DNA from 2 places in the Neobacillus camarae genome. Region 1 is predicted to be linked to the other one. Evidence: a T-box and tRNA genes for the amino acid it is inferred to sense, from the RefSeq annotation. Region 1 holds a T-box; the other holds one or more tRNA genes.
The links. A T-box is a leader RNA that pairs with one kind of tRNA and senses whether it is charged. The one in region 1 lies ahead of tyrS (tyrosine--tRNA ligase), so its partner is inferred to be a tRNA-Tyr.

Region 1 (6,247 bases):
GGGAATTAGACCTGCCAACTGGCGACCTCTCCACAATGGAAGACTAATAAGAAAAGCGCAAGCGCCCTGGTCAGCGCACGACAGACCTGGAGGGCTCCAACTGAGATAAAGGAAACACGAAGAGCCGGAGGCGAATTCGTGCTTGACTTATCGTGGGGCGGAGACTGAAGGACACTAGGCGATAGGGTGCTGGAGCTAGACAATTATCAAGTTTAAAAACTTTATTCTTTCTTATCCATTAAAAAAAGAAACCCGCACCGTCGCTTCACGGTGCGGGTTTTTATGGTTATTGCGGTAAAACCTCTTGGGGTGTCCCTTCTTGTGTGCCGCCGACCTCAACGAAGTTGGATGGCGCGGATTCATTTCCGGCAATATCCACAGCTGTCACATAATAAAATCCGGGACCTGCTGTATAGGATAAACTGCTGCCGCTTTTTACGCTGGCTACTTTAGCATTTGAAAAACCGCCTTGGTAAACCCGATAGCCAATTACATCATTATCTGCTGGGGCGGACCAAGAAAGGTTATTACCAGAAACAGCAACGCCTACACTGTCTGGCTTCTTGCCATTATCGGTCATTTTTGCATCAGCCACAAGGACACTTCCCCAACGCTCACGATTAGGAATAAGCTGTCTGGTATCTTTGAAGTTTCCTCCTGTCATTCTAGTGACAAAATCAGGGTTCAGGATTACTCCCGATTGAGAAAACTCACTTGGTGTGGAATCCAATGCCAAATATTTTTTGCTGTTAATTGTCACATATTTTCCTTGAATCAAACTGTCGTCCACTTTTGTAGGAACATCTTTTGCATTAAAGTAATCCGTTTCCACCAATCCTGCCTTGGAGCAGGCATCTGATGGAAGTAAACCCGAAACCGCACAAAAACTTCGCTGAACAATTCCTTCAGGCTTCGTAAATTCTTCTTTTGGTGCAATCAAGTCTGGACGTTTATCATACGCGGCATTGAGTAACTGGGCCCAGAGGGTATTGGTGCGCTGGCTGTAGGACATTCCGCTGGTCTTTAACGACTTTGGCGTGTCATAGCCGGTCCAAATGCCAAAGGTAACATTAGGGTTGGTGGCAACCAACCAGGAATCCCAATAGTCAAAGCCTGTACCTGTTTTTCCGGCCCAGTCGGCACTGAATTTAAGCTGGCTCTTGACTCCGGCTGCCGTCCCCATTTTGATCACATCACGCATCATATCCAGTGTGAGCCAAGCCGTTTGCGGTTTGAAAACATCAACCGGTTTCACTTCATGCTGATAAACGGTTTTGCCATTTTTATCAACGATTTTATCGATTAAATAGGCATCAATAAATTGTCCGCCATTGGCAAAAGTACTGAAGGCATTGGTGTTTTCTTCAATCGTCACCCCGTTTGTCAATGAGCCTATCGCGGTGGAGGCGAGTTCATAATCATCTTTTGTTAAAGAAGTAAAGCCCATTTTTTCAAGGTACTTCGCCGGTTTCTGGTCAAGTATTTCGGTATATAGCTTGACTGCCGGAACATTATAGGATTTCGCCAAAGCATATCTGGCAGACACGATTCCGCTATACTTTAGGTCATAGTTATGCGGCCAAGGTGTATTTTTAGATGGGTCGAGCTTTAATGCTACGTCAGGAAGCGGCATTCCCGGAGAAGCTTTTCCCAGTTCAATCGCTGGCGCATAGACAAGCAGCGGTTTCATGGTGGAACCATTCTGCCGGACGGCGCTTGTTGCGTGATTTAATTGGTGTTCACTGTCATAATTCCGTCCGCCGACAAAGCTGAGGATTTTCCCGGTTTTATTTTCAATCAGCATCGCCCCGACCTGAACTTGCTCCATCACGGTTTTCGTTTCACCGGTTTCAGTGTCTTTCTTTTCCTGGGGCTTATCCGGGCCATAATATTTATAATTGTCCTTTGCGATCTGCATCGCATCATAGATATCTTTGTCAATGGTGGTATATATTTTATAACCATTTTGTTTTAAATCATGGCTTGCCAATGTTTTATATTTGTAAGCCAGGTTTTCGTCCTTCTTCAAGTCCTCTTCGCTATAGCCGTCCTTTTTGGCTAAAACAGTTGTGAGATCTTCTTTTGCCCGCTTTTCAATTTCAAAGGTTAGCCAAGGATAATCTTCTAGCGGGTTACTGGTGCTAGGTGGTATAAAGTCCTTTGTAATATCGTAGGCGGATGCTTCCGCATATTCCTTTTGGTTAATATAACCGCCATCATACATTCGCTTTAGAACAGTTTTCATCCTGGTCAGACCAGGCTCGAGATTATTCTTGACGGTCCCTTCCGCTGTAAACGGGGTATAGCCGAACGGGCTTTGCGGCAGTCCGGCAATAAAGGCCGCTTCTGGCAACGTCAATTCGTTGGCAGGTTTGCCGAATATTCCTTTGGCTGCTGCCTGGACACCGGCAATGTTTCTTCCGGACGAGTTTCGTCCAAAGGTCGAAACATTTAAGTAGGCTTCAAGAATTTCCTTTTTATCAAAAAATTTCTCAAGGCGAAGCGCTAACAAAATTTCATTTGCTTTCCGCTGGAACGAGACCTCATTGGTCAAAATCTGGTTCTTAATCAGCTGCTGGGTCAAGGTGCTTCCGCCTGATTGGATTGGAGAGTTGGTTACCTCTTGAAATAAAGCCCTGAATACAGCTTTTGGGACAACTCCTTTATGCTGATAAAAGTATTCATCTTCGGTCGCGATAACCGCATTAATCAGATAATCTGAAACCTGATTCAGTTTTACTTCTTCCCGTTCCAAGTCCGTCCTGAGCTTTCCAAGATAAACATCATTAGCAAAATATAATTCCGAGGTTTCCGAGTAATTATAAATATCTTTTTTCATACTATCATAGGAGCGGACAGGCTCATCTTTCACAAGAGAGGCAAAATAACCGGCACCCACGCCAGCAGCGAATGATCCTCCGAGTATAAAAACAACTAACACAAGGAGAAATAGGTTCCAAACTACTTGGGAGGTAATCCGAACCCCTTTAATCGTTTTTTTATGAGTAATGAAACTAAGCAGCGATTTTGCTTTTTCTAGCCATGGTTTTAACTTTTCATTCATAGCATCACCTCTTTTAAAATCACATTACATTATAGCATACCAGGGGTATAAAAACTGACAAGCTTCAACATTTTTCTGAAATTTCCATTTGAGATTTGACAGCAGCGGCCAGATATGATAAAAATGCTTTAAATAAATTTTTTTATAAAAGCGTTGAAAGGAACCAATTGTAGTTCTTCTATCCCTGTTATTTAGAGAGCCAGCGGCCGGTGCAAGCTGACACAAATAGAGGAATGAAATACATCCTGGAGCTTTCTCTGTGAACATTGGAGTAGCAGAGAACGGTTTTAACCGTTATTTTGTTCAAGTTGGAGGAAAAATTTCCTCAAGCTGGGTGGTACCGCGTACATATACGTCCCTGCATTTTTGCAGGGACGTTTTTATTTTGATTGGAGGGATTTGAATTGGATTTATTGCAGGATTTGGAATGGAGAGGCATCATTTATCAACAATCGGATGAAGAAGGGTTAAAGGAACTTTTAAATAAAGAGAGTATTTCGCTTTACTGCGGGACAGACCCATCTGCGGACAGCTTGCACATCGGCCATCTAGTTCCATTTTTAACGTTAAGAAGATTTCAGCAGCACGGGCATCGTCCCATTGTGCTGGTTGGCGGCGCTACTGGATTAATCGGCGACCCGAGCGGAAAAAGTGAAGAGAGAAAATTATTGACCGTAGAAACGGTTCAGCAAAATGCAGAAGGGATTAAAAATCAGTTAAAGGCCATTTTTGAGTTTGAAGGAGAAAATGGTGCCATCATGGTCAATAACTATGATTGGACCCAGGCGATGGATGTAATCACCTTCCTGCGTGACATTGGCAAGCACATCGGGATTAATTACATGCTCGCCAAGGATACAATTGCGAACCGCCTCGAGACCGGTATTTCGTTTACTGAGTTTAGTTATACGATTTTACAAGCAATGGATTTCTTGCATTTGTATGAGCAGCATAATTGCCGGATGCAAATCGGCGGCAGTGACCAATGGGGAAATATTACCTCAGGATTGGAGTTAATCCGCAAGATTCACCCGGTTGAATCCAAGGCTTTTGCGCTAACGATTCCGCTTATTACAAAAGCAGATGGGACTAAGTTTGGAAAGACAGCCGGGGGAGCAGTCTGGTTGGACCCGGAAAGAACGACTCCATACGAGTTCTACCAGTTCTGGATTAATACAGCGGATGCCGATGTGGTCAAATACCTAAAACTGTTTACGTTCCTTTCCCATGAGGAAATCGAACAATTAGAAGTTTCCGTTCAAGAGGAGCCGCATCTGCGTAAAGCGCAAAAGGCATTGGCGGATGAGATGACCAGGCTGATTCATGGCGAGGAGGCTCTCCAGCAGGCAATCAAAATTTCTGAGGCATTATTCAGCGGCGATGTCAGAAGCTTGACAGCATCCGAGATTAAACAGGGCTTTAAGGATGTGCCTTCTTTTGACGTGGACAGTGAATTTGATGGCAATCTTGTGGATTTGCTAGTATCTGCCAAAATTTCACCTTCCAAGCGCCAAGCACGTGAGGATATATCAAACGGGGCGATTTCTATAAATGGCGAAAAAGTAACAGATACCAATTATGTGCTACAGGAATCCGATCGGATTGAAGGTCAATTTACGATTATCCGAAGAGGGAAAAAGAAATATACTTTAATCAAATACTAGTAATCAAAGGGACTTGGATTTTGCAGGTCCCTTTTTTCTATGAGACAGAAGCGGAGAGAAAAACGGAGAAATGTCTTATAAAAGGGATATATGAGACAAGACGGGGATGAAGTCAGGTAGAATGTCTCATATAGGCACTCTATGGGACAAAAGGAGGGAGGGAACGCATAGAAATGTCTCATATAAAATCTTGAGGACAAAAAGTGGGGAAACGGCTGGAGAAATGCCCTTTATTAAAGTTGCCGAAAAACTAGGAAATTGTCTTTAAGCACAGTCAGAAAGAAAAGATATCGGCTAAGTCGTTTGGTGTAACGGGCTTCCCGTCCATTTCGTCAAATATATAAAGAGAAAGCATGCGATGGGGGTGTAGGAATGAGATTTATAATTCACGCCGTCTTTATTGTTCTAATTGCACTCGTTACCTTTTTCGGACTAGGACCTGTCCTACTGGCAGACGGCAGTTCACAAGAAAGACTCATCACGGCAGCCATTGTTGTGTTAATCTATATTATTCTGGCCTTTTTATATCGAAAGACCATCCTTTGGTCGAAGAATAAAAATAAATAAAGAAATCCCCAGCCAATATTGGCTGGGGATTTCTCGTTTGAAAAATTAACGTGAGTAGAACTCAACGATAAGAGTTTCGTTAATTTCAGCAGGCAATTCAGAACGCTCTGGTAAGCGAGTGAAAGTACCTTCTAATTTGTCAGCATCAAAAGTTAAGTAATCAGGAACAAAGTTGTTCACTTCGATTGCTTCTTTGACAACATCAAGGTTGCGTGATTTTTCACGAACACTGATTGTTTGACCAGGTGATACACGGTAAGATGGGATATCTACGCGAGCGCCATCAACTACGATGTGGCCATGGTTAACTAATTGGCGTGCTGCACGACGAGTGCGAGCAAGACCTAAACGGTATACTAGGTTATCCAAACGTGATTCAAGGAGAATCATGAAGTTTTCACCTAATACGCCAGTCATTTTGCCGGCTTTAACGAATAAGTTGCGGAATTGGCGCTCATTTACGCCATACATATGACGAAGCTTTTGCTTCTCTTGTAATTGCAATCCGTATTCAGAAAGCTTTTTGCGTTGGTTTGGACCATGTTGTCCAGGAGCGTAAGGACGCTTTTCTAATTCTTTACCTGTGCCGCTTAGAGAGATTCCAAGACGACGAGATAATTTCCAGCTTGGGCCGGTATAACGAGCCATGAATGACTCCTCCTCTGTGTTTTTATTTTGGTAAAATAAAAACCGCTGCGAAAACATCGATAACCGTCATTTTGTTTTCATGCACCATCGCCCTAGCAGCGGAGGGTTACTCGATGCACCATCACTTTTCGCGAGGAACAAAATGAACAAACTATCATCGTTCTCATAGGCTGCAGTATTTTACACAAGGAGTATTATATAATTTTTGTGGTCTACGAGTCAAGTATATTTCTAAATGTGGCTTGTTTTCCATTTTTTCCATTTGTTACTCTCCATAAAAAGCAGTTGTTGGCTTCTTAACGAT
Region 2 (6,247 bases), on a different contig from region 1:
GGGGTTAGCTGCAAAGCGAAGCTCTGAATCGAAGCCCCAGTAAACGGCGGCCGTAACTATAACGGTCCTAAGGTAGCGAAATTCCTTGTCGGGTAAGTTCCGACCCGCACGAAAGGCGTAACGATCTGGGCACTGTCTCAACGAGAGACTCGGTGAAATTATAGTACCTGTGAAGATGCAGGTTACCCGCGACAGGACGGAAAGACCCCATGGAGCTTTACTGTAGCCTGATATTGAATTTTGGTACAGCTTGTACAGGATAGGTAGGAGCCTGAGAAGCCGGAGCGCCAGCTTCGGTGGAGGCGTCGGTGGGATACTACCCTGGCTGTATTGAAATTCTAACCCGCATCCCTTATCGGGATGGGAGACAGTGTCAGGTGGGCAGTTTGACTGGGGCGGTCGCCTCCTAAAGAGTAACGGAGGCGCCCAAAGGTTCCCTCAGAATGGTTGGAAATCATTCGCAGAGTGTAAAGGCACAAGGGAGCTTGACTGCGAGACCTACAAGTCGAGCAGGGACGAAAGTCGGGCTTAGTGATCCGGTGGTTCCGCATGGAAGGGCCATCGCTCAACGGATAAAAGCTACCCTGGGGATAACAGGCTTATCTCCCCCAAGAGTCCACATCGACGGGGAGGTTTGGCACCTCGATGTCGGCTCATCGCATCCTGGGGCTGTAGTCGGTCCCAAGGGTTGGGCTGTTCGCCCATTAAAGCGGTACGCGAGCTGGGTTCAGAACGTCGTGAGACAGTTCGGTCCCTATCCGTCGTGGGCGCAGGAAATTTGAGAGGAGCTGTCCTTAGTACGAGAGGACCGGGATGGACGCACCGCTGGTGTACCAGTTGTCTTGCCAAAGGCATCGCTGGGTAGCTATGTGCGGACGGGATAAGTGCTGAAAGCATCTAAGCATGAAGCCCCCCTCAAGATGAGATTTCCCATAGCGTCAAGCTAGTAAGATCCCTGAAAGATGATCAGGTTGATAGGTCAGGGGTGGAAGCACGGTGACGTGTGGAGCTGACTGATACTAATCGATCGAGGACTTAACCAAGTCATATATGAAAATGCGAACTCGTTTTATAAAAAAGTTTCTTCTGATTATCCAGTTTTGAGGGAGCGATCTCTCAAGCAAGATAGTCTGGCAGCAATGGCGAGAAGGTCACACCCGTTCCCATACCGAACACGGAAGTTAAGCTTCTCAGCGCCGATGGTAGTTGGGACGCAAGTCCCTGTGAGAGTAGGACGTTGCCAGGCTCGCCCCTTTTGGGGATTTATAAAAGAAATGGCCCCTTGGTCAAGCGGTTAAGACACCGCCCTTTCACGGCGGTAACACGGGTTCGAATCCCGTAGGGGTCACCATTATGGAGGATTAGCTCAGCTGGGAGAGCATCTGCCTTACAAGCAGAGGGTCGGCGGTTCGATCCCGTCATCCTCCACCATATGTTTTTGAGCCATTAGCTCAGTCGGTAGAGCATCTGACTTTTAATCAGAGGGTCGAAGGTTCGAGTCCTTCATGGCTCACCACTTGAATTATGCGGGTGTGGCGGAATTGGCAGACGCACCAGACTTAGGATCTGGCGCCGCAAGGCGTGGGGGTTCGACTCCCTTCACCCGCACCATTTATTTGCGGAAGTAGTTCAGTGGTAGAACACCACCTTGCCAAGGTGGGGGTCGCGGGTTCGAATCCCGTCTTCCGCTCCAATAAAAAATGCGCCCGTAGCTCAATTGGATAGAGCGTCTGACTACGGATCAGAAGGTTATGGGTTCGACTCCTTTCGGGCGCGCTATATCGGGAAATAGCTCAGCTTGGTAGAGCACTTGGTTTGGGACCAAGGGGTCGCAGGTTCGAATCCTGTTTTCCCGACCATCTAATAATGGGGCCTTAGCTCAGCTGGGAGAGCGCCTGCTTTGCACGCAGGAGGTCAGCGGTTCGATCCCGCTAGGCTCCACTTAGTTTCTATATTAATATGGCGGTGTAGCTCAGCTGGCTAGAGCGTACGGTTCATACCCGTAAGGTCGGGGGTTCGATCCCCTCCGCCGCTACTAAAAGTTCATAATGGACCCTTAGCTCAGCTGGTTAGAGCAGACGGCTCATAACCGTCCGGTCGTAGGTTCGAGTCCTACAGGGTCCATTTATTTCGGAGGAATACCCAAGTCTGGCTGAAGGGATCGGTCTTGAAAACCGACAGGCGGGTCATACCGCGCGGGGGTTCGAATCCCTCTTCCTCCTCCATAAAAACACAATTATTATTATCGCGGGGTGGAGCAACGAGCGTTGCTTCGATGAATACGCTGCGAGTTGTACCCATCGAACAGCTGCTTGAATAAGCTTTCTGAGATGGGGACAGTCCATGAAACTATGAGCATGGACCATCTAAATATTTTTTATTACCGCGGGGTGGAGCAGTCCGGTAGCTCGTCGGGCTCATAACCCGAAGGTCGCAGGTTCAAATCCTGCCCCCGCAATTGGTCTGGTAGTTCAGTTGGTTAGAATGCCTGCCTGTCACGCAGGAGGTCGCGGGTTCGAGTCCCGTCCAGACCGTTTCTCAATAAGCTTATTGTTTAAATATATCAATAATTGGCTCAGTAGCTCAGTCGGTAGAGCAATGGACTGAAAATCCATGTGTCGGCGGTTCGATTCCGTCCTGAGCCACCTTTCTCGTGGAGGGGTAGCGAAGTGGCTAAACGCGGCGGACTGTAAATCCGCTCCCTCGGGGTTCGGCGGTTCGAATCCGTCCCCCTCCACCATTTATCTCATTCTTAAAAATATGGCGGCTGTGGCGAAGTGGTTAACGCATCGGATTGTGGTTCCGACATTCGTGGGTTCGATTCCCATCAGCCGCCCCATTTTTCATTTCTTCTTTTTATTATTTTTGGGCTATAGCCAAGCGGTAAGGCAACGGACTTTGACTCCGTCATTCGTAGGTTCAAATCCTGCTAGCCCAGTCAATATGCGGAAGTAGTTCAGTGGTAGAACATCACCTTGCCAAGGTGGGGGTCGCGGGTTCGAATCCCGTCTTCCGCTCCAAAAGTGTGGCAGCATAGCCAAGTGGTAAGGCAGAGGTCTGCAAAACCTTCACCACCGGTTCAAATCCGGTTGCTGCCTCCAGTAATAATATGCCGGTGTGGCGGAATTGGCAGACGCGCACGACTCAAAATCGTGTTCCGTAAGGAGTGTCGGTTCGACCCCGACCACCGGTACCATTTTGCGGGTGTAGTTTAGTGGTAAAACCACAGCCTTCCAAGCTGTTGTTGTGGGTTCGATTCCCATCACCCGCTCCATCTTGATTAATTCAAAGCAATATATTATAATGGGCCTATAGCTCAGCTGGTTAGAGCGCACGCCTGATAAGCGTGAGGTCGATGGTTCAAGTCCATTTAGGCCCATCATTTTGATTATTCCGCAGTAGCTCAGTGGTAGAGCTATCGGCTGTTAACCGATCGGTCGTAGGTTCGAGTCCTACCTGCGGAGCCATTTACATATTACAATTACTGGCCGTTGGGCCTTTTTTTTATGCCCAAAGATACCATCTAATGTCTTCTTCAATTTTCCCCGGTGTACAAAGAAAAAACCTCTTCCCAATTCCATCTTTCATAATAATAACTGCCTATGTTGATATTTTTGATCCACTGTCTTTCCTTCAATTGATCGAGTCGGGTTACATATACATAAGCTGTTTCACGATTTGTCCGAATCCAATATAGCTGGTTATGATCATTGTCCGGTGCAAAGTCGCCTTCATCTTTTGCGGGGGAAGTAATCGGCTTCTGCTCCATTGTATGGATGTTTATTTTGATTAAACGGGGCAGAGGTCTATCCTTCAGCTTCGTCCACTCAGACGCCTTGGAGCGGGAAACAAAAAGCGTTTGATTGTTTGCCCATGTCAAATCACGGTCTACAAAACCATTAGGTGTCATGCCCTTTTTATGGAGACTGGCTGCACTCAAGACGGCTGCCTGTTTATTGCTGGTTGCTTCCCTTCCGGTTCCTCTAATATAACCCACAAGGTTTTGGGAAGGGGCCCAGCGAAACCAGTCTGGGTAATTTAACATCTCATCCACTCTGTGAAATACCCGTCTATTATCCGACAAAAGGCAAAGGGTGTTGCCGTCTGCTGAAAGTGAAGCGGTTGGTGTCAGCAGAAAACTAATCCATTTTTGGTCCTGTGACCATTTAAATGGACTGGTACCTACATAGTATTCGTTTTTACCAACAGGTATTCTGTAAAAGTGCTCAATGCTTGGCTTTCTGTACATGTAAATCTTTAATAAAAGAATATCGGAATGGAGTTCGCTGGATTCCTTTTTGGAAACCAGCAGTCCGTTTCCTTTTGGAAGCCAAGAAAAGTTATCCAATTTTCCTGCCATCTGCTGGGCACGCAATGGCTTTGGAAGCTGAGCCGTAACTACATTCAGGGTTTGATTGACCATGAAACCCAGTATATTCTTATTTGGGGACCATTGAAAATTAGACCTGGTATTGGGATGGATTTGAAAATGCTTGCGTTCTTTTAGATGATATACCCACAACTCTCCGTAGCCGTTTTCCACTTCTTTTCCTTTTTGATAGGCAACCCACTTGCCGTCATGAGACCATTTCGGATAACGGATATAACCGCCGTTTGTGACTTGCTGTTCCGCATTTCCTTTTTTAATCCACAGGTCATTGTTTCGAATAAAAGCGGCTTTAGGCCCTTTATCAGACGTTTCTGCATGAATGGGCTCATAAATAGGCAACAATACCCCTATAAACAGGATGATCATTATTTTTCTTATCAAACCGTTCACCTCTATAGTTTTTATGGTTAGTTTGTGGAAAAATAACTTTGCTATGAGAGGCGACGAAAGTCTTATTTTTGGATGGGACGGCCAAAGTGGAAGTAATTTATGTTAAAGTATGGGGAGCTTAATGGTAAGGGGGTTTCTCTGATGGAGAATAGTTTTATGATGGTTGCCATCATTCTGGTTATCAACATCGTCTATGTATCCTTTTTCACGATAAGGATGATTTTAACGTTAAAGGGCCAGCGCTACTTAGCCGCCGGTCTAAGCATGATTGAAGTGGTGATTTATGTTCTTGGACTCGGGCTAGTCTTGAATAACCTGAATGAAATTCAAAATCTTATTGCCTATGCGGTTGGTTACGGGCTCGGAGTGATAATGGGGATGAAAATTGAGGAAAAGCTGGCCCTGGGGTACATCATGGTCAATGTGGTTACGACGGAATGGGATAAAGATTTGCCCAAATTACTTCGCGATAACGGATACGGCGTGACCGACTGGGAGGCACATGGCCGGGAAGGCAGCCGAATGGCAATGCAGATCCTGACACCGAGAAAATTTGAATTAAAGCTCTATGAGACCATCAACAATTTTGATCCTAAGGCGTTCATAATATCCTATGAGCCTAAAACCATTCATGGAGGGTTCTGGGTAAAATCTGTGAGAAAGGGCAAATTGTTTTCGTAAAGATGATAAAAAGGCGTTAGTGGTTACAGCCATCGAGAATAAACGGTTAAGTCTGATGATAAAGGAGGAGAGCAATCACTGATGAGTCTATTATACGTAGCTACCATGTTTATAGCTGGATGTATCGTGTTTGTTCCCTTTTATATGATTAGAAAACCAGTTATTTTGAAAAATAAAGCCGAATATTATCGGGCATTATCTGAATTGGAGCAAAATCCTAAAAATGAGGAATTAAAAGTAAAGGTCATGGAACTAGGACGCAAATTTTATGGTTCTGCAAGAGTCACTAGTAATGCAACCACTTTTGATGAAAGGATTATTAATTGTGAAATCATAGCAGCCTGCCATATAGATGAAATCGATAGGTGAACGAGATCAGAATGAGATGATAAGCTAAAGGAATGGGAAGTGTCACACTATCCCATTCCTTTTTTATAGGCTCTTTTCTAAAGGATTGTTGCTATTTCTGCATTAATAGATTACCTAAAAAACTTATTGTGTATTATAAACGACCGAACGCATGGAAAAACCAGGAGAACGGTCGTTAATAACCCTGATAAACGACCGAACGCATGAAAAAACCAGGAGAACGGTCGTTAATAACCCTGATAAACGACCGAACGTATGGAAAAACCGGGAGAACAGTCGTTAATAACCCTGATAAGCGACCGAACGCATGGGAAAACCAGGAGAACAGTCGTTAATAACCCTGATAAGCGACCGAACGTATGGAAAAACCAGGAGAACAGTCGTTAATAACCCTGATAAGCGACCGAACGCATGGAA

Region 2: it has a tRNA-Tyr gene. The T-box ahead of tyrS (tyrosine--tRNA ligase) is inferred to sense a tRNA for this amino acid. The anticodon was not compared.

Annotation. Positions count from the first base shown of each region.
Region 1 covers NZ_JBUCKX010000002.1:1,545,559-1,551,805, forward strand. Annotated here, with positions in the region: gene acsA (acetate--CoA ligase) at 1-47, shown strand, start outside; gene ACY8D0_RS15100 (transglycosylase domain-containing protein) at 287-3,064, opposite strand; T-box leader at 3,209-3,427, shown strand; gene tyrS (tyrosine--tRNA ligase) at 3,469-4,728, shown strand; gene ACY8D0_RS15110 (DUF6954 family protein) at 5,101-5,295, shown strand; gene rpsD (30S ribosomal protein S4) at 5,341-5,943, opposite strand.
Region 2 covers NZ_JBUCKX010000004.1:250,941-257,187, forward strand. Annotated here, with positions in the region: rRNA gene ACY8D0_RS22590 (23S ribosomal RNA) at 1-1,043, shown strand, start outside; rRNA gene rrf (5S ribosomal RNA) at 1,130-1,246, shown strand; tRNA gene ACY8D0_RS22600 (tRNA-Glu) at 1,277-1,351, shown strand; tRNA gene ACY8D0_RS22605 (tRNA-Val) at 1,356-1,431, shown strand; tRNA gene ACY8D0_RS22610 (tRNA-Lys) at 1,441-1,516, shown strand; tRNA gene ACY8D0_RS22615 (tRNA-Leu) at 1,527-1,611, shown strand; tRNA gene ACY8D0_RS22620 (tRNA-Gly) at 1,619-1,693, shown strand; tRNA gene ACY8D0_RS22625 (tRNA-Arg) at 1,703-1,776, shown strand; tRNA gene ACY8D0_RS22630 (tRNA-Pro) at 1,783-1,859, shown strand; tRNA gene ACY8D0_RS22635 (tRNA-Ala) at 1,869-1,941, shown strand; tRNA gene ACY8D0_RS22640 (tRNA-Met) at 1,962-2,035, shown strand; tRNA gene ACY8D0_RS22645 (tRNA-Ile) at 2,051-2,124, shown strand; tRNA gene ACY8D0_RS22650 (tRNA-Ser) at 2,133-2,225, shown strand; tRNA gene ACY8D0_RS22655 (tRNA-Met) at 2,385-2,458, shown strand; tRNA gene ACY8D0_RS22660 (tRNA-Asp) at 2,461-2,534, shown strand; tRNA gene ACY8D0_RS22665 (tRNA-Phe) at 2,573-2,645, shown strand; tRNA gene ACY8D0_RS22670 (tRNA-Tyr) at 2,656-2,740, shown strand; tRNA gene ACY8D0_RS22675 (tRNA-His) at 2,764-2,839, shown strand; tRNA gene ACY8D0_RS22680 (tRNA-Gln) at 2,867-2,938, shown strand; tRNA gene ACY8D0_RS22685 (tRNA-Gly) at 2,946-3,020, shown strand; tRNA gene ACY8D0_RS22690 (tRNA-Cys) at 3,028-3,101, shown strand; tRNA gene ACY8D0_RS22695 (tRNA-Leu) at 3,112-3,196, shown strand; tRNA gene ACY8D0_RS22700 (tRNA-Gly) at 3,201-3,274, shown strand; tRNA gene ACY8D0_RS22705 (tRNA-Ile) at 3,306-3,379, shown strand; tRNA gene ACY8D0_RS22710 (tRNA-Asn) at 3,393-3,467, shown strand; gene ACY8D0_RS22715 (translocation protein TolB) at 3,536-4,771, opposite strand; gene ACY8D0_RS22720 (DUF2179 domain-containing protein) at 4,919-5,461, shown strand; gene ACY8D0_RS22725 (hypothetical protein) at 5,543-5,830, shown strand.